DNA from 3 places in the Gracilibacillus sp. HCP3S3_G5_2 genome. Region 2 is predicted to be linked to each of the others. Evidence: predicted binding sites of a transcription regulator. Region 2 holds the regulator's gene; each other region holds the start of a gene.
What was found. The regulator Rex, encoded in region 2, represses fermentation and respiration genes when NADH is low (regulators of the CRP and FNR family bind a similar motif). The targets are predictions, from matches to a motif close to TTGTGAAATATTTCACAA.

Region 1 (10,617 bases), on a different contig from region 2:
TTGCATATTGACGTTCCGTTTAGCAATTTTTTTGGTATTAATAAGGTGTATTGCCCCAACGTTAGTTGAAACAGAGTTACCGCCATAGGATCCACATCCCAAAGTTAAGGATGGTAGGTAGGCATTGTAAATATCACCGATCGCTCCTTGAGAAGAAGGAGCATTAACAATGATTCGACCTGCTTTCATTCGTTTACCGAATGCTTCAATTATTTCCTGATCATTAGAATGGATGACAGCGGAGTGGCCAAGACCGCCGAACTCAAGCATTTCTTCACAACGTCGGAAACCTTCTTCCTCGTTTTTTACTTGATAGCATGCCAGAATAGGACTTAATTTCTCACGAGAAAGTGGTTCGTCTGGTCCAACTGTATCTAATTCGGCAACAAGAATTTTAGTGTTGACAGGGACCTTTATTCCAGCTTGTTTAGCAATTTCTACAGGGCTTTTTCCAACGATATCGGCATTGACGGCACATGTTCTTTCATTAATCGCTAGTTTCTCCAGCTTTTTCTTTTCCTCTTTGTTTAAGAAATAGCAATAATTGTTAACCATTTCCTTTTGAACCTTTTGATAGATAGATTGGTCGATGATGACTGCCTGTTCAGAAGCACAAATCATTCCGTTATCAAAAGTTTTAGAAAGAATTAAGTCATTGACAGCTCGTTTTATATCTGTTGTTTTTTCAAAGTAGCAAGGCACATTACCTGGTCCTACACCAAGTGCCGGCTTTCCAGAGCTATATGCTGCTTTAACCATTCCAGCTCCACCTGTTGCGAGGATAAGTGCGATATCATCGTGTGTCATTAATTCTTGTGTGGCTTCAATACTAGGTTTCTCTATCCATTGGATGCAATGTTTTGGTGCACCCGCTTGAACGGCAGCCTGATATAATATGTTTGCTGCTTCTGTACTGCTTTTCTGGGCTGAAGGATGAAAAGCAAAAATAATAGGATTACCAGTTTTTATTGCTATCAACGTTTTGAACATGGTAGTAGATGTTGGATTAGTAACAGGTGTAACTCCTGCAATAACACCAATAGGTTCGGCTATTTCGATAACACCATCATGGTGATTTTCATTAATGATTCCAACCGTTTTATCATATTTAAGGTTATGATAGATATATTCAGTGGCAAATATATTTTTAATAATTTTATCTTCGTATAAACCTCTTTTTGTTTCATCTACTGCCATTTTTGCAAGCTTCATATGTGCATCCAAACCTGCAAGGGCCATCGCCTTGACGATATCGTTAATTTCCGCTTGGTTTAATTGTTTTAACGCTGATAAAGCTACTTTACCTAGCTTCACTTTTTGATCAATGGTTTGTTTAATAGTAGGTTGTAGCTTTGGAGCAGATGTACTCATCATGATTCCTCCTTAAAAAAAAGTTTGTGAAGTATTGAGCATGAGTGATTAAAAAAAAACTTCTAATAATTCTTGCTGGGATTACGTGGAATTTTCATAAAGGTTAGGTCTTGATACATTCGTGTTGTGTTTTTTAATAAAATAGCGTAGTGTTTTGTCCAAATCATAGTAGGATATATTTTGTTATCCTCTAAGAGAAGAGCCTCGAACGGATCATCAACTTTTTCTTCAAATGTTTCTTGACTGTAGTAATCGGTGTCTGTTTTAAAATCAATCCATTCGTAATAAATCATTATGGTAACCTCCTTTATTTGTTCTGATTAGATTATAGCATAAGAAAATGAAAATGTTTTTGACTATTATGTGAAATATTTCACAAATTTATTTTGTGTTATAATGGGCTTATTTCAATAGAAAGGGAAGGATACGGGATATGTGGGTTGTCATTATTGTGTGTATTATTGTAGTGATCGCTGTCTTATGGTTGTCGATTATGACGTTAAATAAAGGGTATGGATATAAACATACTGTTGATCCATTACCAGGTGAGCAGGAGAAAAGTGAAGAAGGACTTAATGAAACGTCGAGCAATATGAACAGTGACCGATAACAAGCCATCGGTCACTGTTTTATTCTATAGGATATTGAGTGAACGCACTAAGCTTTTATTATAAAGAAGCTTGATAGATGGCAATTGCATCCTCACGGTTTAGCTTCTTGAAATTACCGAATTCTGGCCTTGCGATCACTGTTTTGTCTGCCATTTCCTCGATACTGTCTGCCCCAATGTTATAATCAGATAGGCGAGAAGGTGCATCGATACTATTCCAGAATGCACGAAGTTTAGCAATTCCTTCCAAACCAACTTCTTTATCTGATTTACCACTTGGATCGACATTAAATACGCGTACAGCCAATTGTTTAAAACGACTTACATTTTCATCGATTGCATATTCCATCCAATTCGGGAAAAGGATTGCAAGGCCACCGCCATGTGGAATGTCATGTACTGCTGAAACAGCATGTTCCAAGTTGTGTGTAGCCCAGTCACCATGATAACCCATGTTTACCATACCGTTTAATGCCATCGTACCATTATATAAGACTGTAGCACGAAGTTCTTCATTTTCAAGATCTTCTAGTAATTTTGGCGCTGTTTCTACCATCGTTTGCAGAATGCCTTCTACCATACGATCTTGTAACAATGTATTCTCTTCATGATGGAAATAGTGTTCTAGTGCATGCGACATTATATCCACCATACCATAAATTGTTTGATCTTTCGGTACTGTTTTAGTAAAAACAGGATCTAAAATTGAGAAAACAGGGTAGGTATATGGGCTTCCCCAGCCATGTTTTTCGTTAGTCTCCCAATTAGTGATAACAGAGCCAGCGTTCATTTCTGAACCTGTTGCTGCAAGTGTCAGAACTGTTCCAAATGGAAGTGCACCAGTAGCATTTGCTTTCTTTGTTACAATATCCCAAATATCTTCCTCTGTTTTAGCGCCTGCAGCAATCGCTTTTGTACAGTCAATCGTACTGCCACCACCCACAGCAAGGATGAAATCTATTTCTTTTTCTTTGCAAATTGTAATACCTTTACGTGCAGTAGTTACACGAGGGTTCGGTTCAACGCCACTTAATTCAAATATATTTTTATTATTTTTCTTCAATATATCGATTACCTGATCATATAATCCATTACGTTTAATGCTTCCGCCTCCGTAGACAAGCAGAATGTTATCACCGTAATGTTGTAATTCTGTTTGTAAATTCTCTAATTGTCCTTGACCGAAATATAGTTTCGTTGGGTTGTGAAAAATGAAATTTTGCATATTTTTACCTCCTTCGATTGGTAGAACATCCACTTTTAATATGGCAATAATTTCAGTATGTGTAAAGAATTATGCTTTATGTTTATCAGAGGCAATTTGTGAACAAATTCTGAAAGTTCATAAAAATAGAGTAATTTTGTTCATTAATTCACATGACAAAAGTCGATTCACATAATATACTAATAATAGAAACATGCTCACCATTGAACAATATGAAGAGGAGGAATAAAATGAAAACAGAAGAAAGAATGGACCAAAACAAGGTAGCTTGGCAAGGCTTTACACCAGGTCGTTGGCAGGAAGAGATTGATGTACGAGACTTTATTATGAAGAACTTCACATTGTATGATGGCGATGAATTATTTTTAGCAGAAGCAACTGAAGATACGAAGAAATTGTGGGAACAAGTGATGGAATTGACGAAAAAAGAACAGGAGAATGGAGGTGTGTACGACTTAGATACAGAGGTTATATCCACTATTACTTCACATGGAGCAGGGTATTTAGATAAAACGAAAGAGAAGATAGTAGGTGTACAGACAGATCAGCCCTTTAAGCGTTCCTTACAACCATTTGGTGGAATCCGTATGGCAGTGGCGGCCGCACAATCCTATGGGTATCAAATTGACGGCAACATTGTGAAAACATTCACAGAATATCGCAAAACACATAACCAGGGAGTATTTGATGCATATACGAAAGAAATGCTGTTAGCCCGAAAAGCAGGGATTATAACTGGACTTCCTGATGCGTATGGACGTGGAAGAATTATCGGTGATTATCGACGAGTTGCCTTATACGGGGTGGATCGATTAATAACAGATAAACAAGAGCAATTAGACATTATTGGTGGAAACGGACAAATGACAGAAGAAGTGATTAGGGACCGAGAGGAAATCACAGAACAAATAAGAGCGTTACAGGAGTTGAAGCAATTAGGAGAAATTTATGGTTTCGATTTATCTCGTCCAGCGAATGATGCACAAGAAGCAGTGCAATGGCTGTATTTAGCCTATTTAGCAGCTATCAAGGAACAGAATGGTGCTGCGATGAGTCTCGGTAGAGTATCTACTTTTTTGGATGTGTTCATTGAAAGGGATTTAGCGGAAGGTTATTTAACAGAGCAAGAAGCACAAGAATTGATTGATCAATTTGTCATGAAGCTTCGTCTTGTAAAATTTGCAAGGACACCAGAGTACAATGAATTATTTAGTGGTGACCCAACTTGGGTAACAGAATCAATTGGCGGTATAGCATTAGATGGCCGACCATTAGTGACAAAAAGCTCATTTCGCTTTTTACACACATTAACAAATTTGGGACCTGCACCTGAACCAAACTTAACCGTTCTATGGTCAACTCGCTTGCCTGAAGCATTCAAAAAATATTGTGCAAAAATGTCCATTGTGACAAGCGCTATTCAATATGAGAATGATGACCTCATGCGCGAACAATATGGGGATGATTATGGCATTGCATGTTGCGTTTCAGCGATGCGTATCGGTAAACAAATGCAATTCTTTGGTGCAAGAGCTAATCTAGCTAAGGCGCTGTTATATGCGATTAATGGCGGGATAGATGAAAAATTAAAAATCCAAGTAGGGCCGGTGTATGCTCCGATTACTTCAGAATATTTAGATTATGATGAGGTGGTGGAGAAATATGATCAAATGCTAGAATGGCTTGCAGGTCTTTATGTTAATGCGTTAAATATCATTCACTATATGCATGATAAATATAGCTATGAACGAATAGAAATGGCACTTCATGACAGAGAAGTATTCCGAACCATGGCTTGTGGAATTGCAGGGTTATCGGTAGTAGCCGATTCATTGAGTGCAATTAAGTATGCCAAAGTAAGAACGCTCCGAGATGAGAGTGGCTTAGTAGTTGACTATGAAATCAAAGGTGATTTTCCGAAGTACGGAAATAATGATGATCGAGTAGACGAGATTGCTAAAGATCTTGTGAAGAGATTTATGAAAAAAATAGAGAAGCACAAAACCTATCGTGGAGCAACACCAACGCAGTCGATTCTTACGATTACCTCTAATGTTGTATATGGTAAGAAAACCGGAAATACTCCAGACGGCAGAAAAGCAGGAGAACCGTTCGCACCTGGAGCAAATCCATTGCATGGAAGGGATACAAGAGGATCATTGGCATCTCTCAGCTCTGTAGCAAAATTACCATATGAATTTGCATTAGATGGTATATCCAATACTTTCTCCATTGTGCCAAAAGCACTTGGCAAAGAAGAACAGACTAGAATCAGTAATTTAGCAGGAATGTTAGACGGCTATGCAATGAAACAAGGTCACCACCTAAATGTCAATGTTTTTGAGAGAGAAACATTATTGGATGCAATGGAGCATCCAGAGAAATACCCACAACTAACCATTCGTGTCTCAGGGTATGCAGTTAATTTTAATAAACTAACACGTGAGCAACAAATTGATGTGATTAATCGCACGTTTCACGAAACTATGTAAGATTAAATAAACAAAGAAGGTGAGTATGATGATTGGAAGAATTCATTCTATTGAAACTTGTGGTACGGTTGATGGACCAGGTTTACGGTATGTCATATTTATGCAAGGCTGCTTATTAAGATGCCAGTATTGCCACAATCCTGATACTTGGGCGAGAGGCGATGGAAAGAACATAAGCGTAGAAGAATTAGTTACAGACATTCAATCATACTTGCCTTTTTTTCAAGCTTCAGGGGGAGGAGTAACGGTTAGTGGTGGTGAACCTTTGTTGCAAGTCGATTTTTTGACGGAGCTTTTTACAGAATTAAAGAAGCTGGGAGTTCATACAACCATTGATAGTTGTGGAGCATGCTTTTCCACCTCACCATATTACATGGAAAAGCTCGATAGATTAATACAAGTAACGGATTTGGTTTTATTAGATTTAAAACATATTGATCTAGCGAAACATCTAGCCTTAACAGGTATGTCCAATCAGCATATTCTACGATTCGCACAATACCTTGATCAAAGAGGTGTGCCAGTATGGATCAGACATGTATTAGTGCCAACGATTAATGAGGATGTTGAATCACTTAAAAGATTATCAGCATTTATCCAGACATTGTCTAATGTCGAAAAAATCGAAGTCTTACCTTACCATAAACTCGGCATATATAAATGGGAAGAACTTGGATTAGATTATCCACTTGAAGGAATAGAGCCACCATCACAGGAGCTTGTGCTCAAGGCAGAAAAAATATTAAACAACGCTTTACAAAAAAATAAATTTCTCCATTCCAGTTAAATAGAATGTTTAATAATTGAAGGAAAAGGAATAGTATTGGTAGAATAAATAATATAGAACAAGTAAACGTTCTAATTTAAATTTAAAGGAGTGGATAGAGTGAGTAACGTATTATTTACATCCAAAGCAACTGCACAAGGTGGCCGTGACGGTCATGTGAAATCAGATGACGGTTTAATTGATTTAGATCTGGTAAATCCAGGTGGTGGCGGTGAAGGAACAGGCTCTAATCCAGAACAGTTATTTGCTGCCGGTTATTCTGCATGCTACGATGGTGCATTAAACTTAATGGCATCCAAACAAAAGAAAGATATTGAATCTTCTATTACTGCAGAGGTTAGTTTACTAAAAGATGAAGCGGATGGTGGATTTAAAATCGGTGTGGTGCTCAACGTAGAAATTAAAGGAGTATCACAGGAAGAAGCAGAAGAATTGGCAAAACAAGCACACGACTTCTGTCCATACTCCAAAGCAACTAGAGGTAATATTGACGTAGAATTAAAAACAAAGGCTGTATAAAGTGAAACTTTTCCCTTAGAGGGGATTTTCGTCCTCCACTGAGGGAGTGATACATAGTAGGGTGTTAGTTCAGCTGATCCTCCACTTATCTTGTGGGGGACGGTCGATTAGCACGATGACAAATAAAGAGAGAGCACGGTGATTAAAACACCGTGCTCTTTCTACGAGTCAATTATTTGATAAGTTTCACTAATGATCAGTGGGGCCAAAAACCCTCGCTGATTATAGCCACTTTAGGAACGATTTTTAAAATAATCTGAAAAAGCCAAGAAAAACTCAATACCTTGATAAACCCAAACACTGACTGCTGCAAAAGAAAACAAGCCAATCATAAAGAATCTGAACCACATCTTTATACCTCCTTTGAATTATGTTTTTGAAAGGGGAAGGAATGTGATCAGATAATTAGACTGAAAAAATACAGCATGTAAATAATGTCGAGATACATAAGCTAGATGAAGAGTGTAAAGAATGATTAATAACAGTAATATCCCTAATATTTCATTGTCTGCATGTAAAACGCCATTGTCTGCCTTTGACTCATGATGATCCGTATCATAAAGAAAGGTTGCATGCAGTTTTTCGTTTGAATCAATGGTTGAAGTGATCCAAGATATATGAGATTGATAGCTTGATAGTGAAATAAAGGGAGAAATGGTTAACAGCATCACAACAAACACAAGAAATTTTCTCATACCAACCATCTCCATTTCTAATACATTTAAGTATACTCCTGATACACAATTAGGTAAAGGCAAGTAAATGTATTATATTAAAAAATCCTTTAGTAATTATAGGACTTTTTTGTTTCTACTAGCTCCTAAGCCAAACCCTGTCATGAGCAACGTAATAAAGATGATCATTAAAATGGAAGGCTGCCAATTGTTTGTAAGATCAAAACTCAGTCCAATTGCTATTGGACCGATTGCCGCTAGTAGGTAACCAAAAGATTGTGACATACCTGATAATTCAGCAGCTTGCCTTGCATTGGAGGTTCTTAAGCCTAGTAATGCTAAGGCTAAACTAATGCTAGCTCCTAACAACATACCGATTAGCGTAATGGCAATGGTAGCTCCGATCACACCAGGCTCAAAATATAACATACTATATCCAATTACTCCAGATAACCCAAAAATGGCCACGACCGGCTGCTGATTTGACAGTTTACCAGCAATAACAGGTGTGAAGAAAGTAGCCGGAAGACTAATGAATTGCATGTATGCTACATACCACCCTGCAGCTGACCCTGAAAACCCATTTGAAATAAGTATTTCAGCTAACCAAGAGATTGTTACATAAAATAAAAAAGACTGTAATCCCATAAAAAGTGTTACCTGCCAGGCAACAGGCGAACGTAATAATTGGACAGTACTTGGTTCATACAGTTGCCGGTTTTCTTCACGTGGTGCTTTATTCATGGCGATAAGCCAGATAGATATCCCAATAATCACTAAAATACCCCAGCTAGCTAGTGACCATGTCCAACCAAGGCCAGTAGCAGTTGTTAACGGTACACTTAATCCAGACGCTAGTGCAGCAAAAATAGACATGGAAGTTGTATAAACACCAGTCATCAGTCCAATTTTTTCGGGGAAATTACTTTTAATGAGACTTGGTAAAATCACGTTAATGATTGCAATACCGATACCAATTAATACAGTACCAACAAATAATAAGATAATGGATGTGATGGAGCGAACCAAAATCCCAATTAATAATGTAATAAGGCCATAAAGTAATGCTTTTTCATTACTTGTACGATTGGCTATCCTTGGCGCAATAGGTGACATAAGAGCAAAGGCGATCAGAGGCAGACTCGTTAAAAAGCCGGCACTCCAATTGCTGATTGCTAGATCTTCACGGATGAACCCAATTATCGGCCCCACAGAGGTGATAGCAGGCCTTAAGTTGAAAGATAAGAGAATAATTCCTATGATAAAAAGAATAGTATAGTGTCTTTTTGTTGAATGTTGATTTGTTTGCATCTGTTCACCTTGTTTCTATGTTATAATTAACAACTGACATTTAAAATATGCTAAAATAAGTAAGTAACTAGCAATTGATTTTGCATTATAATAGAGTAACATATATTAAACACAAGTGGAAGTTAGTTTTAGTATGGTGAAGGAAGGTCTACAATGGAGAATAAGGTCATTAAAGAATTACTTTCATGGTTAAAAGCGTTGTTAGTTGCTGTTATCATTGTACTCCTCTGTCGGCATTTTTTAATTACACCTTCTGTGGTAAAAGGTGAATCAATGATGCCGAATCTAGAAGATGGAGACCGGATCATCTTGAGTAAGATAAGTAGTATTGATCGCTTTGACGAGATTGCTTTTAAAGCACCAGACTCGAATGATAATTATGTAAAGCGAGTAATAGGCTTTCCAGGTGACTCAATCGAAGTGAGAGATGATCATCTGTATATAAATGGTGAGCTTTATGAAGAACCATATCTTGATGAGTATAAGTCATTGCTTTCGGAAGGACAGAAGCTGACAAATGACTTTACACTTCAAGAATTAACAGGGAGAGAAAGTGTACCTGAAGGTAAAATTTTTGTTCTGGGTGATAATCGGAGAGTTAGTAAAGATAGTCGCCAATTTGGTTTTATTGATGAAGAGGATGTTATCGGAGATGTGAAAATGCGTATCTGGCCAATTGAGTCATTTGGTCTTATAAAATAGTTGACAATTTACTATATCCGTGTTTAATTGTTTATAACTTCATAAATAAAATCCACTAGGGGTGCTGCTTGAGCGGCTGAGATAAGAAGTGAGTTCTTGATCCCTTTGAACCTGAACTGGTTAACACCAGCGTAGGAAAGTGGAGCCGGATGGTGTGAACTACTTGCACCTTACTTTTGATATGGACTTTCAAAAAGCCGCTCCACTACTGTGAGTGGCTTTTTATTATGGAAATAAATTTAAGTGGAGGCTGGAGAAATGAGATTTAGTCAAGAATTACGAGTAGCGGCAGAGGATGTTTACCAAGGGATTTTCAACCACCCTTTTGTAGTTGGCATTGGAAAGGGGAACTTGCCCAAAGAAGCGATCATTCACTATGTAAAAGCTGATTTTGAATACCTTAATGCATTTATGAATATTTACGGTATCGCGATCGCTAAAAGCAGTAAAAGAGAAGATATGACGTATTTTTATGAAAAAATCGGTTTTGTTTTGAATAGTGAGATTCATCCACACCATAATTTGTGTCGTGTGGCCGGAGTTGACTATGATCAATTGCAAGGATATCCGCTGCCACCGACAGCTGATCATTATGTAGCGCATATGAAAAGTACAGCACAGCAAGGAACTATCGGTGAATTAATCGCAGCCTTATTACCTTGCCCTTGGACATATTTAGAGATCGGTCATTACTTAAAAGATAAGTATCAACCAACAGAGGAACATCCATTTTATGAATGGATTACATTTTATGCAAAAGAAGATACAGCTTCCGTGACAACAGAACTTTGTGAACGTCTAGATAAATGGGCAGAACAAGTCGGTGAAGAAGAAAAACAGAAAGCAAAATTAGCTTTTATGAAAAGCTGTCAGTTGGAATATTTATTTTGGGAGATGGCCTATAAAGTAGAGGCATGGCCATTCTC
Region 2 (10,617 bases):
TAACAATGTTTTATAATGTACCATTAAACGAAAAATTGGATAAATCCGAAGCAAGTGCGAGTGATGCGAACAAAATATGGGATTACTATCTACAACACTGGACAAAATGGAATCATGTTCGGACAGTGAGTTCCATATGCTCCATGGTATGTTTTCTTTTGGTTTTGATATAGTGGCGTGTTAACAAAGAGCATTCTTGACATGGAGAATGCTCTTGACCACTAAAAATAAAAAAAGATACAAGAGAGATCTCTCGTATCTTTTATTCAACAATCGCGCCCGTTAATGGAGCACCTATTTATCACCATGAAAAAACTATTGCTAATATAAACATAACCAGCCATAAAATCACACCAACCAAAATAAAAACAAGAAATACTTTTAACGCATCAAATACAGAAACTATTGTAAACCATCCACTTAATAGCAATATAGGATAAACAGTTATTAGCATGATTAAAAAATGAACAACACTTTGCTTAGTTAAACTCCAATGGTCTATATTATAAATTACGGTTGTTGCACCAACAAAAAAAGCGATTAAACTTGCAAAAAATGTGCTTTTAGCATCTGAATATTTTTCTTGATAATTAAGTAGTAAAGCGATTCCACTCATAATAATAAAGGGTATCCCACCTCTTAAAAGAGCATTGATAACCAAGACTTTTTTTCACCTCTTTCTCTTTTACTGTTATAGGTTATTCGTGTAATGTTTCCCATTCTTCCATTAATGATTCTAATCTTGCCTTTAAGGAATCATTTTGATTAGTTAGTTCCAATGCTTTTTCATGATCTTGAAAAACATCAGGATCACATAACATTTGGTCAATTTCTTCCATTTCTAACTCGAGTTGGTCAATTTCATCTTCAATTTCCTTAATTCTACGTTCTTTTTTTCGTTGTTCTTTCTTTAATTGCTTTTCTTTTTCATAATTAGATTTGGTATGATCGGATTTCTCTACTGTTTTCGTTTCTACCATTTTAAGTTCAGCAAGCTCTCGCTCTTCTTGTTTTTTCTCTACATAATAATCATAGTCACCTAAATAGAGCGTTGTTTTGTCTGCTTGCATCTCTAGTACATGAGTAGCTATTCTATTAATAAAGTAACGATCGTGGGAAACAAATAATATCGAGCCAGGATAGTCGATCAAGGCAGCTTCTAACACTTCTTTACTATCCAGATCTAAATGGTTGGTTGGCTCGTCTAGTAACAGGAAGTTAGCTTTCTCCATCATTAATTTTGCCAAAGCGAGTCGTGCTTTCTCACCACCACTTAAAGCAGAAACGGTCCGTAAGACATCATCTCCGGTGAAAAGGAAGTTACCTAGAATCGTACGAATGTCCCTTTCATTCATCATCGGATATTCATCCCATAATTCATTCAATACCGTTTTCTTTGGATGTAATTGTGTTTGTTCTTGATCATAATAGCCAATTTGTACATTTGTGCCAAGTTGAATCTCACCTGAAGCAGGATCTAGCTGTCCGATAATCGTTTTTAATAAGGTTGATTTTCCAACACCATTTGGTCCGACCAATGCAATACTATCTCCACGTTCCATGTGCAAGTTAAGGTTGGAAAAAATGAAAGGATCTGTTTCACGATAGCGAAAGGATAGATCATTCATTTTTAATACGTCATTGCCACTTCTACGATCAATCGTAAAAGAGAACTTTGCCGAGTTTTCATCTCCTGCAGGTTTGTCCATGACTTCCATTTTTTCTAATTGCTTTCGTCTGCTTTGGGCACGTTTAGTAGTGGAAGCACGTACAATATTTTTCTGAATAAACTCTTCCATTCTTTTCATTTCATTTTGTTGTTTTTCATACAGCTTAAGGTCGCGCTCATAGTTTGCCGCTTTTTGTTGTAAATAGTCACTATAATTTCCGTGATACTTAGTAGAATGATGCCGAGAGATTTCATAGACAATATTCACGGTTTTATCAAGGAAGTAACGGTCGTGGGATACGATGACGACAGCACCCTGATAATTGTTTAAATAACCTTCTAACCAGGTCAAGGTTTGAATATCCAAATGGTTGGTAGGCTCATCTAGAATGAGAATATCAGGCTTCGTTAATAACAGTTTCCCTAATGCCAGCCTTGTTTTCTGCCCGCCACTTAGTGTAGCGATGGAGGTTGTCCACATGGTTTCAGGAAAATCAAGACCATTTAACACTGCTTTGATGTCCGCTTCATACTGATATCCGCCGGCAAGCTTAAAATTTTCCTGTTTTTGATCATAGCTAGTAAGTAGCTGCTCATAGCGTTCACTATCAGCAATCAAATCAGGATCACCCATTTGTTGCTCCATCTGGCGCAATGTGCTTTCTTCCTTTTGAAAATGCGCAAATATTTTGAGCATCTCTTCCCAAATTGTTTCATTGGAGTCTAGGCCGGAATGTTGGGCAAGGTACCCCAATGATACCTCTTTTGGTTTATGAATTTCCCCTTCATCATAACTAAGTTGATTGGAAATAATATTTAAAAGTGTCGATTTACCAGCACCGTTACGTCCTACAATGGCAATACGGTCGTTACTTTTTATCTCTAGTTTTATATTAGACAAGATCAGTTCTGCACCAAATCTTTTTGTTAAATTGTTTACTTGTAAATAAATCATCTGCTTTTCACCTCTAATATGTTTAGTGTATCGGAAAGCAGATACCACTGCAAGCACGGTTGATTAGGCTTAAGTGAATTATTTCACGACATTTATCCGTTTTTCTGATAGAATAAAAAATAAGTATAAACATTCACAAATCCAAACCGAACAATAGTAAGGGGAATGAATGATAATGAATCAGAATAAGATACCACAAGCTACGGCAAAACGCTTACCATTATATTACCGTTTTTTAAATAATCTTCATATCCAAGGAAAATCACGAGTATCGTCGAAAGAATTAAGTGATGCGATTAAAGTGGATTCTGCTACGATCAGACGAGATTTCTCTTATTTTGGCGCCTTAGGAAAAAAAGGATATGGTTACAATGTCGAATATTTGCTTGGCTTTTTCCGAAAAACATTAGATCAGGATGAAAATACGCCTGTAGCTCTAATTGGTGTTGGTAATTTGGGAACCGCTTTTTTAAATTATAATTTTACTAAAAACAATAATACAAAAATTGAAGTCGCTTTTGATGCAGATAAACGTAAGGTCGGTAAAACGATTGGAAATATTCAGGTACATCACATTGACGATCTAGAGGATAATCTAGAAAATATAACGGTAGCTATTTTAACAGTACCTGTCTCAGAAGCACAGAGTATTACCGACCGTCTGGTGAAAGCAGGGATAAGCGGGATATTAAATTTTACTCCAGCAAGAATTACTGTACCAGAAAATGTACGTGTACATCATATTGACTTAGCAGTAGAATTACAATCACTCGCTTATTTTATGAAGCATTATCCGTTAGAGAATGGAGAAGAATGAAAGACAACCTCAAGGTAGTTCGATCTTATCTTCTGAGTTATAGTTGATTTATAAAGGTCAATGAAGGACAAAAAAGAAGAAAACCCAAGGAAAGAGTCTTTCATAAGAGTGATGAAGGACAAAAAAGAAGAAAAACCCAAGGAAAGAGTCTTTCATAAGAGTGATGAAGGACAAAAAAGAAGAAAACCCAAGGAAAGAGTCTTTCATAAGAGTGATGAAGGACAAAAAAGAAGAAAACCCAAGGAAAGAGTCTTTCATAAGAGTGATGAGGGACAAAAAAGAAGAAAACTCAAGGAAAGAGTCTTTCAAAAGAGCGATGAAGGACAAAAAAGAAGAAAACTCAAGGAAAGAGTCTTTCATAAAAATAGACTCAGCTAACAAAGCTGAGTCTATTTTTTCTTGTCTTCATTTGCTTTTTTAATGCGAAAATGTAAATTTATCAGTCTTACAGCAACGACAAAGTCAATCGTAGCAAATGTAGCTAATAAAATGGTGAAAAAATTAAAAACAGTTTCTTCTGCCGATTGGATTGCGATATAGGTGAATAACGCTCCTAATGCAATGTAAAAAAAGGCAGAACGTAACGGTGAAATACGCATAATACTATTGTCCTCCAATGAGAATCATCATTAATTGCTCCAGTTGTTCCATTTGTTGTTCTATTTCTTCTGGATCGACGGATAATTGACCAATCACAGCGAAAGTATTAATCGACATATGTGCAATTATAGGGACGATGATTCGTTTTGTCTCTACATATAGGAAGGCAAATACCATTCCTATTGCAGTATATGTTAACAGATGCTCGAAATCCATATGGACTGCAGCAAAGATCACTCCTGATAGTAACGCAGCAAAAAAGAAGTTCATTCTTTTATACAGTGATCCGAAAATAGCTTTTCGAAATACCAGTTCCTCCAAAATGGGACCTAATACAGAAATAATGACTATAAAAATAGGTGCTTGCCTAGCAATATTCATTAAATCCATCGTATTTTCTGATCCTGGCGGTATGCCAAGCACAAATGTTTCAATAATAATCGAAACATATTGTGTAATTAAAACTAAAATAAAACCAAGGAATGACCACAATATGATCGCACCTATTTTTTTATCCCTTGACTGAAAGAAATCCTTCATTTCATCGCGTAATAATATCATTGAAATAATGAGTGCCACTGTGAAACTCATCACTGACCATGCTACAGAAAATGCTTCCCGGTTTTCAATGAAAGGTAGAAACGGTAGGGCTAATAAACTGGAAAACTGCATGACAACATACGTTATGATCAAATAAATGTATTTTCTCGGCAAAGTAGAACGACTCCCTTAAATTCTTTTTACTGTCATGATACGTATTTTAACATAAATTTAGAATGAAATTGAAATACTTCGTCTACATCTAAAAAGTATGTGCTTATTTTGCATAAAAAATTTTAAAAAAACGTTATTAAAATACTTGCAAAAAAATATAGATTTCATTATTATAATAATTGTGTTAGCACTCCTCTTGAACGAGTGCTAATAATCAACAAAATAATGAATGAGAAATCCAAGGAGGTAACAAAGATGCTTAAACCATTAGGTGATCGTGTCATTATTGAGCTTGTAGAACAAGAAGAAAAAACAGCGAGTGGAATTGTTCTTCCAGATTCTGCGAAAGAAAAACCACAGGAAGGTAAGGTTGTAGCTGTTGGCTCTGGTCGTGTAACAGATAATGGAGAAAAAGTTGCACTTGAAGTTGAAGAAGGTAGCACCATTATTTTCTCTAAGTTTGCAGGTACAGAAGTAAAATATGAAGGCAAAGAATACTTAATTCTTCGTGAAAGTGACATTCTAGCAGTTGTAGGCTAAGTTGAACGAAGAGTATGAACGATAAATAAACATAACATTTTCCAAATTCTAAGGAGGTTTTTTTACAATGGCTAAAGAATTAAAATTTAGTGAAGATGCACGTCGCGCAATGTTACGTGGGGTTGATACACTTGCAAATGCAGTAAAAGTAACATTAGGACCAAAAGGTCGTAACGTTGTTTTAGATAAAAAATTCGGTTCACCACTTATTACAAATGATGGTGTAACAATCGCGAAAGAAATCGAATTAGAAGATAAATTCGAAAACATGGGTGCACAATTAGTATCTGAAGTGGCATCTCAAACAAATGATGTAGCTGGCGACGGTACTACTACTGCAACTGTTCTTGCACAGGCAATGATCCAAGAAGGATTGAAAAACGTTGCATCTGGTGCAAATCCAGTAGGTGTACGCCGCGGTATCGAAAAAGCGGTAGAAGTAGCTACAGAAGAACTACGTAAAATCTCTAACCCAATTGAAAGCAAGGATTCCATTGCACAAGTTGCAGCTATCTCTGCTGCTGATGAAGAAGTAGGTAAGCTTATTGCTGAAGCAATGGAACGCGTTGGTAACGACGGTGTTATCACTATTGAAGAATCTAAAGGCTTCTCAACAGAACTAGAAGTGGTAGAAGGTATGCAATTTGATCGTGGTTATGCTTCTCCATACATGGTTACAGACCAAGATAAAATGGAAGCAGAACTTGAAGATCCATACATCTTAATTACAGATAAGAAAATCAATAATATCCAAGAAGTATTACCAGTACTAGAGCAAGTTGTACAACAAGGTAAACCACTTCTATTAATTGCGGAAGACGTTGAAGGTGAAGCACTTGCTACATTAGTAGTGAACAAACTTCGTGGTACATTTAATGCAGTAGCTGTAAAAGCTCCTGGATTCGGTGACCGTCGTAAAGCAATGCTAGAAGATATCGCTGTATTAACTGGTGCTGAAGTTATTACAGAAGATCTTGGATTAGACCTTAAAAACACTACTATTGAGCAATTAGGTCGCGCTTCTAAAGTAGTTGTAACAAAAGAAAATACAACTATCGTAGAAGGATCTGGTGACTCAGAACAAATCGCTTCTCGCGTAGCTCAAATCCGTGCACAAGTAGAAGAAACTACTTCAGAGTTTGATAAAGAAAAACTACAAGAACGCCTAGCTAAACTTGCTGGTGGTGTAGCAGTAGTTAAAGTTGGTGCGGCAACTGAAACGGAGCTTAAAGAACGTAAGCTACGTATTGAGGACGCATTGAACTCAACTCGTGCAGCAGTTCAAGAAGGTATCGTTTCTGGTGGTGGTACTGCATTACTTAACGTATACAACCAAGTTGCAGAGCTAGGACTTGAAGGAGACGAAGCAACTGGTGTTAATATCGTTCTTCGCGCATTAGAAGCACCAGTTCGTCAAATTGCAGAGAATGCAGGACTTGAAGGTTCTATTATTGTAGAACGTCTAAAAGGTGAAGAGGTTGGTGTAGGATTCAACGCTGCAACTGGTGAATGGGTAAATATGATCGACGCAGGTATTGTTGATCCTACAAAAGTTACTCGTTCTGCACTGCAAAACGCTGCATCTGTATCTGCGATGTTCTTAACTACTGAAGCAGTAGTAGCAGAGATTCCAGAAGAAAATGCTGGCGGCGCAGCACCTGACATGGGTGGCATGGGCGGAATGGGCGGCATGATGTAATAGCTGCTCAAACCCTTGATTTACAAGCAAAATAACAACATCATATAATATTTAAAGAGGCTTTTCATTAGTTAACCAAACTTTTGAAAAGCCTCTTTCTTTATTATTGGAAACGGGGGGAACAGCTCGAGAAATCATATAATCGATACTTACTGCAGTTATACAATTGGCGTCATGTCATTACTAGGTATTTATTTATATCACTAGAAAAGTTCAAATGAGATCTGGTTTTCTTACATTAGTTATCTTCACGTAAAGTCTTTAGCTGTTAGTTGAGTGCAATTCCCGTTTATACAAAATATTTTTACTCCTGAAGATATGACAAGTTTCTTTCTTTGAGGGCACTAAGGCGTGCAAAACTGGAACAAAATCTATCCCCTCTTTGCTACACATCTGTTTTTTTGATATGATGAGTAATCAGGGATTTTGCTTTATCTGAGTTCTCCTCCATGAGGGCTTGGACGATTTCTGTATGTTCTTTAATAATCTCAGCATATTTCTCTGCTGTTATTTGTAAATGTTGTACTTGGAAGAAATAACTGGTAATCATATTTGTTAGTTGTATAAATAAATGGTTATTGGTTAATGTAAGTAATTGCTTATGAAATTGAACATCTGCTTCTCTGTATTCTTCTTGATTCGTAGCCTTTCTACTATCTTCTACTGTTCTCATTAGTCCTTCTAATGATTGTTTGTCATTTTCTTTAAGAATCTCGTCAATGGCGCTAGTCTCAAATATGGCTCGTAGGCTTAATATGTCCTCTAATTTTCCCCCATTAATTTGCCATAAGAAAAAATAATTGTCTAAAAGACTAGTTATGTTAGACTCGTTCAAAAAGGCTCCTTGTCCTTGTTTGACACGTATAACTTCTGTGTTTTCTAGGTAACTGAGTGCTTCTCTGATGACAGAGCGGCTCACGCCAAACATTTCCATGAAATTCCTTTCTGTAGGCAGCTGGTCACCTGCTTTTAATTGATTATCGGTGATATATTTCTTTATCTCATGAATCACACTTATTTTTAGAGACTTTCTTTCTGTTACATCAATTGGTTTCATTTGAGGAATCTTCCTCCATTTGATTAATATAGTTGAAAATTGGTTTAAAGTGTTCTTTCATTACATGCTGAGCAGTATATAATTCTTTGCTTTCTAAGGCTGTAATTATTGCTTCATGTTGTTTAAAAGATCTTACATGGGATTCTTCATTCTCTATTAGTTCAATCTTTGTGTGTGAAAAATACTCGTTGATAATTTTGCTGAAATTAAGATAGGTTTTATTGGCTGTCCCTTTTATTAGATTTTCATGAAATAATTGATCATATTTTTTGTTTTCTCGTTTATTCATTGTTTCCAAATAACGATGATTAATGTTACGAAGCTCATCGAAATCTAAGTCAATATTCTTTTCAATAATTAATCGTAAGGCACCTAATTCTAGGATTTCACGAATTTCTATTAATTCCTTAATTTTCACACCATAGGTTTCATAGTGGTGTTTTAATATGATATTGATAGAGTCCAATTGGTTGTCCGTGATATATATGCCTCCACCTGATTTCACATACAATAGTCCAACTGCTTGCAGGGACTTTAATGCCTCTCGGACAACGGTACGGCTTACTTGCAGTTTGTCCATCAATTCCTTCTCAGATAGGAATCTATCATTGGGTTTCAAGTCATGTTCTATAATATAGCCTTTTATTCTTTCTATTACAACATCCACTAAGGAAGGTTTCTGGATCACCATCTTATCACCTCTAATAAACATATAATACCATATTATTTATTCTTAAAACTATCATAAAAACGATTGACAATGATAATTATAGCATGTAAGATAAAACTGTAAAAAAATTGGTCTGACAATCATACAGGTTGTTGTTTAGGAGGAAATGAAATGAAAGGTTTATTTTCAGCATTACTTGTACCATTTGATGAAAACGGAAACATAAAGGAAGAGGGGTTACGTCAAGTAGTTAGACAAAATATAGATAACCAACAAGTAGATGGTTTGTATGTAAATGGTAGTTCTGGTGAGAATTTTATACTTTCTACAGAACAGAAGAAAGCTGTTTTCAAAATCGTAAGTGAAGAAAATAAAAAACAAGTGAAACTAATTGCTCAAGTTGGTTCTGTTAATTTAAACGAGTCGATAGAGTTAGCGAAATATGCTACAGAACTTGGGTATGATAGTTTATCAGCAGTTACCCCGTTCTATTACAAGTTTTCTTTTGATGAAATAAAAGATTACTATGAAGCTATCATTGAAGCAACAGGAAATAATATGATTATTTATGCAATTCCTTCTCTCACGGGAGTTTCTATGTCCCTAGATCAATTTGATGAACTTTTTCAAAATGAAAAGGTCATTGGACTAAAATATACGGATGGTAATTTCTATCTGCTAGAACGTCTTAGAAAAAGGTACCCAGATAAACTTATCTACTCTGGGTTCGATGAAATGCTTATCTATGGTGTAATCTCTGGAGTCGATGGTGCCATTGGCAGTACATTTAATATAAATGGACGAATGGCGAGAAAGTTAATCGACTTATGTAAGATTGGGAAGGTGAACGAGGCTTATGACGTTCAACATCAAATGAATGATTTGATTGAAAGCATTTTAGAGTTAGGATTACACCAAACCTTAAAAGAAATTTTAAAGGTAAAGGGAATTGATGCAGGAACGGTGAAGAAACCTTTGAGAGAATTTGATTCACATAAAATAGAAGAAGTAAAACAATTAGTTGATACGTTTGATCTATAAGCATGATCGCTAAAAAAGAATTAGATACTAAAGGAGGAGTTTGAATGGAAAAGGTAGGTTTTGGTACTGGTAACTGGATTGTGTTAGTTATTTATCTATTGGCCATGCTGGTTATCGGTGTATATTTTATGAAAAAATCTGGAGAAGATACAGACGCATATTTTACGGCTGGAGGTAAAATTCCAGCATGGGCAGCAGGATTCAGTATATATGCAACTACGTTAAGTGCTATTACCTATATGTCAACTCCTGAACAAGCATTTTTAACGGATTGGTCATATGCTTTTCAAAATCTAACTATTTTTGCTATTATTCCTGTATTAATTTACTTTTATGTACCTTTTTTCCGAAAATTAAATGTAACAACTGCTTATGAATATTTGGAAGAAAGATTTGGGGTTTCTCTTCGTGTGTTAAGTAGTTTGCTATTTATTCTCTACCATATTGGTCGAATTGCTATTGTTATTTACTTGCCAACTTTAGCAATTACGATTGTTACCGACATTGATCCCATTATTGTGGCATCTATCGTAGGAATCCTTTGTATTATTTATACGTTCTTAGGGGGAATGCGTGGTGTTATTTGGAGTGATGTTATCCAAGGTATCATTCTATTAGTGGGAGCTATTGTATTACTATTTCTTGGGATTAATGCCATTGATGGGGGACTTGCTACCATCATGACAGATGCTATCAGCAATGATAAGTTAGTTAGCAGCAAGAATTTCCAATTCGGTACTGCTAGTGCTGCCATACCGATTATATTCTTAGGTGCTATCTTTAATAATTTACATCAATACACGGCAAGCCAAGATGTTGTTCAGCGTTATCAAACAACTAGTTCTATCAAAGAAA
Region 3 (10,617 bases), on a different contig from region 2:
GTATCGCCATCTTTAATAATGGAAGGATCATGTACCGATACGTTTTCAAAATGAGGTACAGGACCTGCTAAAGGCTGTCCAGGTTTATTGCCCTTATACGATTGTTCTTGATTGGATGCTGCCAATCCAATTGCTGGAACTAACATAAAAAAGACTAGCGTGATAACTAATTTACTACTGATAGATTTCATGAAAACTCTCCTTTCAAAATGGTCAAATTTAAGAAAGACAGTAATACCTTCATTTACCTTTAAGAATCCCTCCTTTCGTATGTATACGTTTTCATTTTAATAAAAACAATAACCAATAGAGAATAACAAGCAACTATCTATTATTTGATTATCATTTTTGTTAAGTTAATAACAATAGGCTAGAAAAATATGTATAAATTAATTAATAATATAATACAATAAGGGATTTTGATTTTCAATGTTGTAATATAAATGTAATGATAATATCTAGATTAATGATATTTGCATGCTAGTTTACATTTGCTATATTTGTTAAATAGAAAAGAGAGGTAAATTGCTAGAGAAATGAAAAAGCCCTGTTGCCAGAAGGGAACAGGGGCAATAATTATAATTATTCTAAAACTAATATATTTACTGAATGAGGCTCAACCTCTACAGCCATCTCTTTTGCATTCGTTTTCATCTTATGCTGGACAGTCTTACAGTTGTCTTGTTGATTGATGTCATTGTAGGCATCCTTAGAAGAACCAACAATAGAATAGACAGTTCCATGTTCAAATTGACTATCGGTTATTAGGTTAACGATTCTTTTTTCTTCTGGATGTCTATTAACCATAGCGATTCTTAAGTTTTTGGATCCATCTCTTGTTGTAGCTATAACGTCTAATGATGGTACTTCATACTTTTTCCCCTCATTATTCACTTCGAATATATCATTTTGAAAAGTCCATGAGTCAACTATTTTATCTCCCATATATTTTGAGTATAATTCAAAAACATAGTAAGTAGAACGTAATACAAGCCCATCCTCATGGGTGAAAACAGCACCACGAGTGTTCACAATAGGTGCGAAATTCGCCATTCCAACAATATCACTATGTTTTAAACAAATATTCAGGAAACATGCATTAAAAACAGCGTCTGCCATTGTATAGGTAGAATTAATATCATTGCGATCTCTTGCTGAAATAATGTTATCTGCCATCCAATCCCCTCTATGGACATTTGGATGGTGCCAACCCCGCAAGTTCCATTCGTCAAAAGCAATCTTTATTTTGTCTAGATAGCCAAGTGATCCTAGTATATATTTTGTTTTTAAGATTTGCTCTTCTATCTCTAACGTATGGATCATACAAGTTTCATAGGAGGAAGGATTGTCTACTTCATGGAGACGATCCCAATAACCATGTATCGAAATCCAATCTAAAAAGTCTCCTGCTTCCTTTAAAAGGTTAATATTCCAATTCAAATCAGAAATGCTGGCCGCGAGTAGCTCGATGGAAGGATCTACCCGTTTCATCATTTTAGCAGATTCTAATACGAATCGGCCCCATTCTTTTTGGTCTTTTGCCCCAATTTCCCAATTACCATAGTTTTCATTACCGATACTCCAATATTTTACATTAAATGGCTCTTCATGACCGTTTTCTTGTCTCATTTTTGCATACTTTCCTTCATTTTTAAGGTTGCAATATTCCACCCAATTACTCATCTCTTCAGCTGTACCAGTCCCTGCATTTGTACAAATATATGGTTCTGCTTCTATCGAATGGCAGAAGGTAACAAATTCGTCAGTTCCGAATAGATTTGGCTCTTCAACTCTCCAGGCTTTATCAAAAAAAGGCTTTCGTTCTCCCACACCATCCTCCCAGTGATAATTAGAAACAAAACAACCACCTGGCCATCTGACAATAGGTGTTCCAATATTTTTTAATGCTTCGCGTACGTCGTTACGAAATCCGTGTTCGTCTGCGAAAGGGGATTCAGGATCGTAAATTCCTCCATAAATTTGCCGGTGAAAATGTTCCATAAAATGACCATAAATCAGGGAGCTACTACTACGTAATACACGCCTTGCATTCACTTCAACCTTTGTTTCTTTTCCCATCGTTTCCACCTCATTTTCCCATTAATTTTAAATCTGAAAAGCAGTGTATAGTTTTACTATACATGGTTAATTCCTTTTTATAAACCGCTTACAATAAGTTCTTGCTTCTCATTTTTAAAAATTTCGAGTATGAATGTGAAATGTATCACAATAAAATTATAGAGGAGCTGATATGATAAATATAATAAATGAAGGAGAGGATGGACGAATATGAAAAATGTTGAAAAGTTTCAACTACCCTTACAAACACTTAGTCTTGTAGTTGGTTTTATGGTGTGGGTGTTACTTTCATCCTTAATGAGTTTTATTAAACAAGATATTAGTTTAACTGCAGGACAAATCTCCTTTGTTACAGCAGTACCTGTAATTTTGGGTTCTATTCTGCGGATTCCATTGGGTTTTTATACTAATCGCTTTGGAGCACGTGGTTTGTTCGTTTTAAGTTTACTCTTTTTGATTGTTCCAGTTGGTTATTTGGGCATGGCCAATAGCTTTACCGATTTAATTATTTCAGGACTATTCTTAGGTATAGGTGGAGCAATATTCTCTATTGGCGTCACCTCCTTACCCAAATATTATCCGAAAGAAAAACATGGATTCGTCAATGGGATTTATGGTGTGGGTAACATCGGGACCGCTATCACCTCATTTGGTTCACCGATTATTGCAGGAATGGTAGGCTGGCGAATAGCGGTATTTACATTTATTATTCCTTTATTACTGTTTGCAATCTTAAATTTCTTTTTAGGTGACCGTAAGGAAACAAAAGTACAAACATCGTTAAAGCAACAAGTGTTGGGTGTCTATAAAAATAACAAATTATGGTTTTTAAGCTTTTTTTACTTTTTAACTTTTGGTTCCTTTGTTGCTTTAACTGTATATTTACCTAATTTTTTAGTGTCGGAATTTCAGCTTTCGGAAGTGGATGCTGGTTTACGGACAGCAGGTTTTATTGTGGTATGTACAATACTTAGACCTGTTGGTGGATGGTTAGGAGATAGACTTAATCCATTCAAAGTATTAATGTTCGTTTTTACCGGCTTAACGATTTCCGGCATATTGCTATCTTTTTCACCTACAATTATGTTATATACTGTTGGTAGTTTATCTGTAGCGTTGTTTGCCGGTATTGGCAATGGTACAATCTTTAAATTAGTTCCATTATATTTCACTAAACAGGCAGGGATTGTAAATGGTATTGTTGCTGCAATGGGAGGATTGGGTGGATTCTTTCCACCGCTCATTCTGACTTTTGTGTATGATATCAATGGCCACTATGCGATAGGGTTTATGGCACTGTCGCAATTGGCATTAGCCAGTTTAATAATCATCATCTGGATGTATTATACCGATAAGTTGAATCTCTCCAATTATATTGTAAATAATGCAGGGCAGGGTATTTTAGTAACAGATGAAAATGGCAAGATTACCAAAATAAATCATGCCTTTGAACGAATCACTGGTTATCAGGAAGAAGAGGTTATCGGTCACAATCCAAATATTTTAAACTCTGGAAAACAAGATGCAAATTTTTATATGGAAATGTGGAACCAACTAAAAGAAAAAGGAATTTGGCAAGGCAAAATCACTAATAAACGTAAAAATGGAGAGTTTTACACGCAATGGCTATCTATAAGTGTGTTACAGGATTCAGGAGGAAATATTACTAATTATGTAGGGGTATTTAGCGAAATGTATGACTAGTCTTTATTTAAATTTAAACAACCCTTTATTGACGTAAGTACCTTCAGGTTATTCTTCCGAGTTAGCTTTGCTAATCACATTATTTTCTCTCTTTTTGTTAAGTTTTTTACTTATCATTTATAATATGGAAGAGGGGGAATAATGATGATCGCTGCAATGTATAAGCGTAGAGAGAAATTAGCCGTAATTTTGTTAAGCTTTGTGTTGGTAGTTATTGCGATATTTTTGGTCTTTGACACGCCAACAACAGCAGATGAGTGGGTCGATGTAAGCTTTTTACTATTTCCTAGTATCTTTTTGCTTCTAATTGTTTTTATAAGCAGAAATAAATATCAGAAAGTAAAAGGTATCGATATTCCTTTGTCTAATGCTACTATAGAAGAAATTGATCATTTTGTCGTAAAAAAAGATGCAACATTTATTTCACAATTATTGGTTTTTGAAAAAACTGGAGCCTTTATGGGACTATATAAACTCAGTTCTTTAACTTGGTGGCAGTATCCATTCGTTTTTTTTAACGTTATCTCGTTTTTACCAATCCAAGTTCATTATTTTTCTAATCAAGGTGATAAAATATTTTCGTTTAAGAAAAGAGGAATAGCGAAAACAGTCCTAGATGTCTATGATTCTGATGATAATTATATTGGGCAATACGAACAGGAAGACTTTAAGAGTTTGGTTAAGATAAAAGGTAAACTATTGGATCGTCATGGTCTACCAATATTATCTGTCAAAACGAATGGAGCATATGGCGATTTTGATATCCGTGATGAACAGGGTCATCGTTGGGCATACTTTTACAATGGAAGATTTCCGTTCGAGTACACAACGATTTTTAAAGATATCGATAACGATATTGTGCAAGTTTCAAGTGATATTGATCGCGAAAAAAAGATCTTACTACTAGCGATGATTGGGTATATGTTTTCGACACGTAATAGTAGGTAAGCTAATACTACATAATTAAAGAAGCAGGGATAGAACGAAATAGGGGAAGGAGGATCCGAACAAGCCGAAGCGCTGAGAGCTTTCAGATATTAGTGTTCGGATTTTTCCTTCTGGACAACTCTTTTGCCACACCCTCATTTATCATGCCTTCTATAATAGCTATTTGATTATTCCTCTATTGTCAATTTTAATCTATTAAATAGCTTTTCAATTTTTGCATATCTTGAATGAGAATGTGTTTTCGATTATAAGACATTACTCCTATTTTCTTCAAATAGTTAAATACCCTGTTTACTGTTTCCCGAGATACACCGATCATATTTGCAAATTCTGCGTTCGTAATTGGTAATGTTAGGGAAATGATGTTATCTCTTCTCTTAACCCCTAGTTCATTAGCAAAACGTACAAGTATTAATACTACTCGGTGAAACACATCCTGAGTCTGCATAAACTGTAGCTGTTCTTGTACTTTCCACAACTTCTCCTCCAATACTTGCATCGTTTGTATAGCGATACCTGGTTTTTCTAATAACAACAGTTTAAACTCTCTAAGTGGTACCGATAGAAGACGAACATCTGTTAGTGTCAGAGCTGATGTAGGGTAGGGTGTTTTCTCAAAAAAGCCGGAATGAGGGAACATGTCATGTGTGTGTAGTATATTCGTGATCAGTTCCTGACCTGTAGAATTAACTTTATACACCTTAATAAAACCGGACAGAATGAAATAAACGGTATGTCTAGGTTCCCCCTGGTGGAACAAGATTTTACCTTGATTATATGTTCGTTCGATCGATATTTCTCGTAAACGATCTAGTTCATCTTCGGTCAATTGTTGAAATAATGGAAATTGCTTAAAGTTTGCTTTTACTTGTAACATCCATACTCCCACCTTCGTCGCTTTAGTTTCGTTGTAATCTGAACAGTTAGTTACTTTTAGCCTACCAAAAGTCGTTTCAAATGATAATGAGGGAATACCCTAAATTTATCTAAGGAGTTTCATGAATACATGAGAGACCATCGTTAAAGTGCTATCCACAACATACATCTATCTTCCGCAATCTTACACTTACCTGCTTCTTTTCTTTATTACTCAACACAGGGTAATTCCACAAGTTTATAGGTTTTTCCCTAATGTTCATTTCTTCACATTTGATTCATAATAAAAATAACGATTGATCAAACTACTGTAGAGATCTCGAGTAAAAGGAGTGAATACCATTATGAAACATAGATTGAAATATTTGAAGCCAATCGAACGTTATTCTGGTAATTGGTCATTATTAGAGGAAAAAAATCGAGAATGGGAAAATATGTATCGTAATCGCTGGTCACATGACAAGGTCGTGAGGACGACTCATGGTGTTAACTGTACAGGTTCATGTAGTTGGAAGGTTTTTGTCAAGAACGGCATTATTACTTGGGAAAATCAACAGATTGATTATCCGTCATGTGGCCCGGATATGCCAGAATTTGAACCACGAGGATGTCCGAGAGGTGCTTCATTTTCTTGGTATGAATATAGTCCGTTACGAGTGAAATATCCGTATGTTAGAGGTACATTATGGCGTTTATGGCGTGAAGCTTTGGCTGATCATAAAGATCCTGTAGAGGCTTGGGCAAGTATTGTGGAGGATAATGAGAAAGCTAAAATCTATAAATCTGCTCGTGGTAAAGGTGGCCATATTCGGGCTAATTGGAAAGATGTACTACAGATCATTTCAGCTCAACTCATTTATACCATTAAAAAGTATGGACCGGACCGTATTGCTGGTTTTACGCCAATTCCGGCAATGTCGATGATAAGTTATGCTTCCGGTGCTCGATTTATTAATTTGTTAGGTGGAGAAATGCTAAGTTTTTATGATTGGTATGCTGATTTGCCCCCATCTTCACCGCAAATTTGGGGTGAACAAACGGATGTACCAGAATCGTCTGATTGGTATAACGCTCAGTACCTCATTATGTGGGGTTCGAATGTACCACTTACTCGGACACCAGATGCTCACTTTATGACAGAGGTCCGATACAAGGGGGCCAAAGTGGTTTCCATCGCACCTGATTACGCAGAGAATGTTAAATTTGCTGATAACTGGTTAGCACCAAACCCAGGAACGGATGCAGCAGTTGCACAAGCAATGACGCACGTTATCTTAGATGAATTCTATGAAAAACGGAAAGAACCATTGTTTATCGACTACGCTAAACAATATACTGATTTGCCTTTTTTAATCATGCTAGATAAAGAAGGTGAGCAATTAAAAGCAGGTCGTTTCTTACGAGCTAGTGATATAGGCCAGGGAACAGAACATTCCGAGTGGAAACCTGTTATTTACGATGAAGCAGCTGGAGAAATAGTAGTCCCCAATGGAACAATGGGTCAACGGTGGGAAGAAGGAGAGCAATGGAATCTTTCTTTGGAAAAAGAAGATGGAACATATATAAGGCCAGCATTATCTATGGTATCTAAAGATTCGGAATGGAAGGAAATAGTTTTCCCATATTTCGAAAATAGTGGAAAAGGAACTTTTAAACGACCTATACCTGTGAGAAAAGTGACTTTTGCAGATGGTAAAAGTCATTATATTACAACAGTTTATGATTTAATGATAAGTCAATACGGAATTAAAAAAATCGGAAGTAAATACGAGGCAAAAGGCTATGATGATGAGAAGTCTCATTATACACCTGCATGGCAAGAGAAAATTACTGGTGTAAAAGCTTCTGTGGTGACGCAGATAGCACGTGAATTTGCTCAGAATGCTATTGATACAGGTGGCCGTTCGATGATTATTATGGGAGCGGGAATTAACCACTGGTTTAACAGTGACACTATTTATCGTTCGATCTTAAACTTGGTGATTTTGACAGCGTGTCAAGGTAAAAATGGAGGTGGCTGGGCACATTATGTAGGGCAAGAGAAATGTCGTCCGATTGAAGGTTGGTCTACTGTTGCATTTGTCAAAGACTGGCAAGGTACTCCGCGTTTACAGAACGCTACATCGTTTTTCTATTTTGCAACAGATCAATGGAAATACGAAGAGATGGGGACGGAGACTTTGAAATCTCCAACTGGTGGCGAACTTCGCTATAAACACCCAGCCGATTATAACGTTCTAGCAGCACGACTAGGCTGGTTACCATCATATCCACAGTTTAATCAAAACAGTTTAAATTTAGCCAAGGAAGCGGAGAAGCAAGGAAAAAAATCAAACGAAGAAATCGTAAAATACACCGTAGATAAATTAAAAAAAGGGAAAATGCAATTTGCCATTGAAGATCCTGATGCAGAGGAAAATTTCCCTAGAACGATGTTTGTCTGGCGATCTAACCTTGTGTCTAGTTCTGCAAAGGGACAAGAATATTTCATGAAGCACTTACTCGGTACACATGATGGGTTACTATCGACACCGAATGAAGAGGAGAAGCCAGAAGAAATAAAGTGGCGTGAAGATGTAGAAGGCAAGCTTGACTTATTAGTTGCTTTAGACTTTCGGATGACAGCAACACCGATGTATGCGGATGTTGTTTTGCCAGCAGCCACATGGTATGAAAAAACAGATTTATCATCTACAGATATGCATCCATTTGTCCATCCTTTTAATCCAGCGATTGATCCATTATGGGAATCTCGCTCAGATTGGGACATTTATCGTTCGTTAGCCGAAACATTTTCAGAAATGGCCAAAACCCATCTTCCAGGTACCTACAAAGATGTTGTAACGGCACCACTAGGTCATGATTCTCCCAATGAAATTGCGCAGCCTAATGGAATTATTAAGGATTGGAAAAAAGGTGAAATTGATGCGATACCTGGAAAAACGATGCCGAATATTTCGATTATTGAACGAGATTATACTCAAATTTACGATAAATACATCGCTTTAGGACCGAATGTCGAGAAAGGAAAGCTCGGTGCCCATGGTGTTACTTTTTCTGTCCAAAAACAATACGAGGAACTTAAATCTATTAATGGCACCTATTTAGATGAATCTATTAAAAATGGGAGGCCAAAGTTGAAAACTGCTCGACAAGTAGCAAATGTCATGCTGCACCTCTCGTCAGCTACAAACGGGGAGGTATCCCAAAATGCATATGAATCACTTGAGAAAGATACAGGTGTGAAGTTAAAAGATATTTCAGCAGATCGTGCAGCTGAAAAGATTACCTTTGAGCAAATGACAGCACAACCACGTGAAGTGATTCCGACACCTGTATTTACTGGTTCTAATAAAGGAAATAAACGTTACGCACCTTTTACCACAAATATTGAACGATTGGTACCGTTTAGAACTTTAACAGGTAGACAGCATTTCTATATTGATCATGAAATTTTCTTGCAATTTGGTGAAGCATTACCGGTATATAAGCCGACACTGCCACCGATGGTTTTTGGATCAAAAGATAAGAAAGTTATTGGTGGAAAAGATACATTGGTTTTACGTTATCTAACACCACATGGTAAATGGAATATTCATAGTACTTATCAGGATAATCTCCACATGCTGACATTATTCAGAGGCGGACCAACTGTGTGGATTAGTGATGTGGACGCAAAAGTACAGAATATTCAGGACAATGATTGGTTAGAAGTATATAACCGTAATGGTGTTGTGACCGCAAGGGCAGTAGTAAGTCATCGAATGCCACAAGGGACGATGTTTATGTATCATGCACAGGATAAGCATATTAATGTTCCTGGCTCAGAAATTACTGGTGAACGTGGTGGAAGTCATAATGCACCTACTCGTATACATGTCAAGCCAACACAAATGGTAGGAGGTTATGCACAATTAAGCTATGGATTTAATTATTATGGTCCGATCGGGAATCAACGTGATGTCTATGTGGCTGTTAGAAAAATGAAGGAGGTTGATTGGCTTGAAGATTAAAGCACAGGTAGCAATGGTCATGAACTTGGATAAATGTATAGGCTGTCACACATGTAGTGTTACATGTAAGAGTACTTGGACTAATCGTCCAGGTGCAGAATACATGTGGTTTAACAATGTGGAAACAAAACCAGGTATTGGCTATCCAAAGCGCTGGGAAGACCAAGAAACATACAAAGGGGGATGGAAACTGCATAAAGGCAAACTAGAATTGAAATCCGGCACAAAGCTTTCCAAAATTGCTTTAGGGAAAATTTTTAATAATCCTGATATGCCTGAGATGAAAGATTATTATGAACCTTGGACATACAATTACGAACACTTAACTAATGCAAGTGAAAAAAATCACCAGCCCGTTGCTAAACCAAAGTCTGCTGTGACTGGTGAGAAAATGGACCTTGATTGGGGACCTAACTGGGAAGATGACTTAGCCGGTGGTCATATAACTGGCCCACAGGACCCTAATATTGAAAAAATCGAGGAAGAAATTAAATTTAATTTTGATAAAGCATTTATGATGTATTTACCGCGTCTTTGTGAACACTGTTTAAATCCAAGCTGTGTAGCATCTTGTCCATCAGGAGCAATGTATAAACGTGATGAAGACGGAATTGTATTAGTCGATCAAGAAGCATGCCGTGGCTGGCGTTATTGTATGACGGGCTGTCCATATAAAAAAGTTTATTTCAATTGGCAAACGAATAAAGCAGAAAAATGTACATTCTGTTTCCCGCGAATTGAGTCAGGTTTACCAACAGTTTGTTCCGAAACTTGTACAGGCAGAATTCGTTATCTTGGTGTACTTTTATATGATGCAGACCGTGTATTAGAAGCAGCATCAACAGAAAATGAAAAAGATTTGTATGAGGCACAGTGTGATTTATTCTTAGATCCAAATGATCCTGAAGTGATCGAACAAGCTAGGCAAGATGGAATTGCCGAAGATTGGTTGGAAGCAGCTCAAAACTCACCAGTGTACAAGCTGGCGATAGAATAT

Region 1: pflB (formate C-acetyltransferase) is a predicted target of Rex. The motif match lies at 3,343-3,360, and genes of this name have one in related genera.
Region 3: ACTNEP_RS00510 (nitrate reductase subunit alpha) is a predicted target of Rex. The motif match lies at 5,863-5,880, and genes of this name have one in related genera.

Annotation. Positions count from the first base shown of each region.
Region 1 covers NZ_JBQHXU010000012.1:22,376-32,992, forward strand. Annotated here, with positions in the region: gene adhE (bifunctional acetaldehyde-CoA/alcohol dehydrogenase) at 1-1,371, opposite strand, end outside; gene ACTNEP_RS16545 (hypothetical protein) at 1,434-1,664, opposite strand; gene ytzI (YtzI protein) at 1,805-1,981, shown strand; gene ACTNEP_RS16555 (iron-containing alcohol dehydrogenase) at 2,040-3,206, opposite strand; gene pflB (formate C-acetyltransferase) at 3,455-5,698, shown strand; gene pflA (pyruvate formate-lyase-activating protein) at 5,727-6,485, shown strand; gene ACTNEP_RS16570 (organic hydroperoxide resistance protein) at 6,585-7,004, shown strand; gene ACTNEP_RS16575 (hypothetical protein) at 7,373-7,699, opposite strand; gene ACTNEP_RS16580 (CynX/NimT family MFS transporter) at 7,796-8,989, opposite strand; gene lepB (signal peptidase I) at 9,143-9,691, shown strand; TPP riboswitch at 9,739-9,846, shown strand; gene tenA (thiaminase II) at 9,950-10,617, shown strand, end outside.
Region 2 covers NZ_JBQHXU010000015.1:6,670-17,286, forward strand. Annotated here, with positions in the region: gene ACTNEP_RS18070 (anthrone oxygenase family protein) at 1-173, shown strand, start outside; gene ACTNEP_RS18075 (DUF3021 family protein) at 302-661, opposite strand; gene ACTNEP_RS18080 (ABC-F family ATP-binding cassette domain-containing protein) at 699-2,624, opposite strand; gene ACTNEP_RS18085 (redox-sensing transcriptional repressor Rex) at 2,794-3,441, shown strand; gene ACTNEP_RS18090 (hypothetical protein) at 3,502-3,819, shown strand; gene ACTNEP_RS18095 (YdiK family protein) at 3,831-4,040, opposite strand; gene ACTNEP_RS18100 (lysostaphin resistance A-like protein) at 4,045-4,755, opposite strand; gene groES (co-chaperone GroES) at 5,011-5,295, shown strand; gene groL (chaperonin GroEL) at 5,363-6,994, shown strand; gene ACTNEP_RS18115 (FadR/GntR family transcriptional regulator) at 7,380-8,051, opposite strand; gene ACTNEP_RS18120 (FadR/GntR family transcriptional regulator) at 8,038-8,742, opposite strand; gene ACTNEP_RS18125 (N-acetylneuraminate lyase) at 8,893-9,762, shown strand; gene ACTNEP_RS18130 (sodium:solute symporter) at 9,807-10,617, shown strand, end outside.
Region 3 covers NZ_JBQHXU010000001.1:101,928-112,544, reverse strand. Annotated here, with positions in the region: gene ACTNEP_RS00535 (LamG-like jellyroll fold domain-containing protein) at 1-191, opposite strand, end outside; gene ACTNEP_RS00530 (alpha-L-arabinofuranosidase C-terminal domain-containing protein) at 583-2,079, opposite strand; gene ACTNEP_RS00525 (nitrate/nitrite transporter) at 2,290-3,783, shown strand; gene ACTNEP_RS00520 (hypothetical protein) at 3,928-4,731, shown strand; gene ACTNEP_RS00515 (Crp/Fnr family transcriptional regulator) at 4,919-5,608, opposite strand; gene ACTNEP_RS00510 (nitrate reductase subunit alpha) at 5,952-9,620, shown strand; gene narH (nitrate reductase subunit beta) at 9,610-10,617, shown strand, end outside.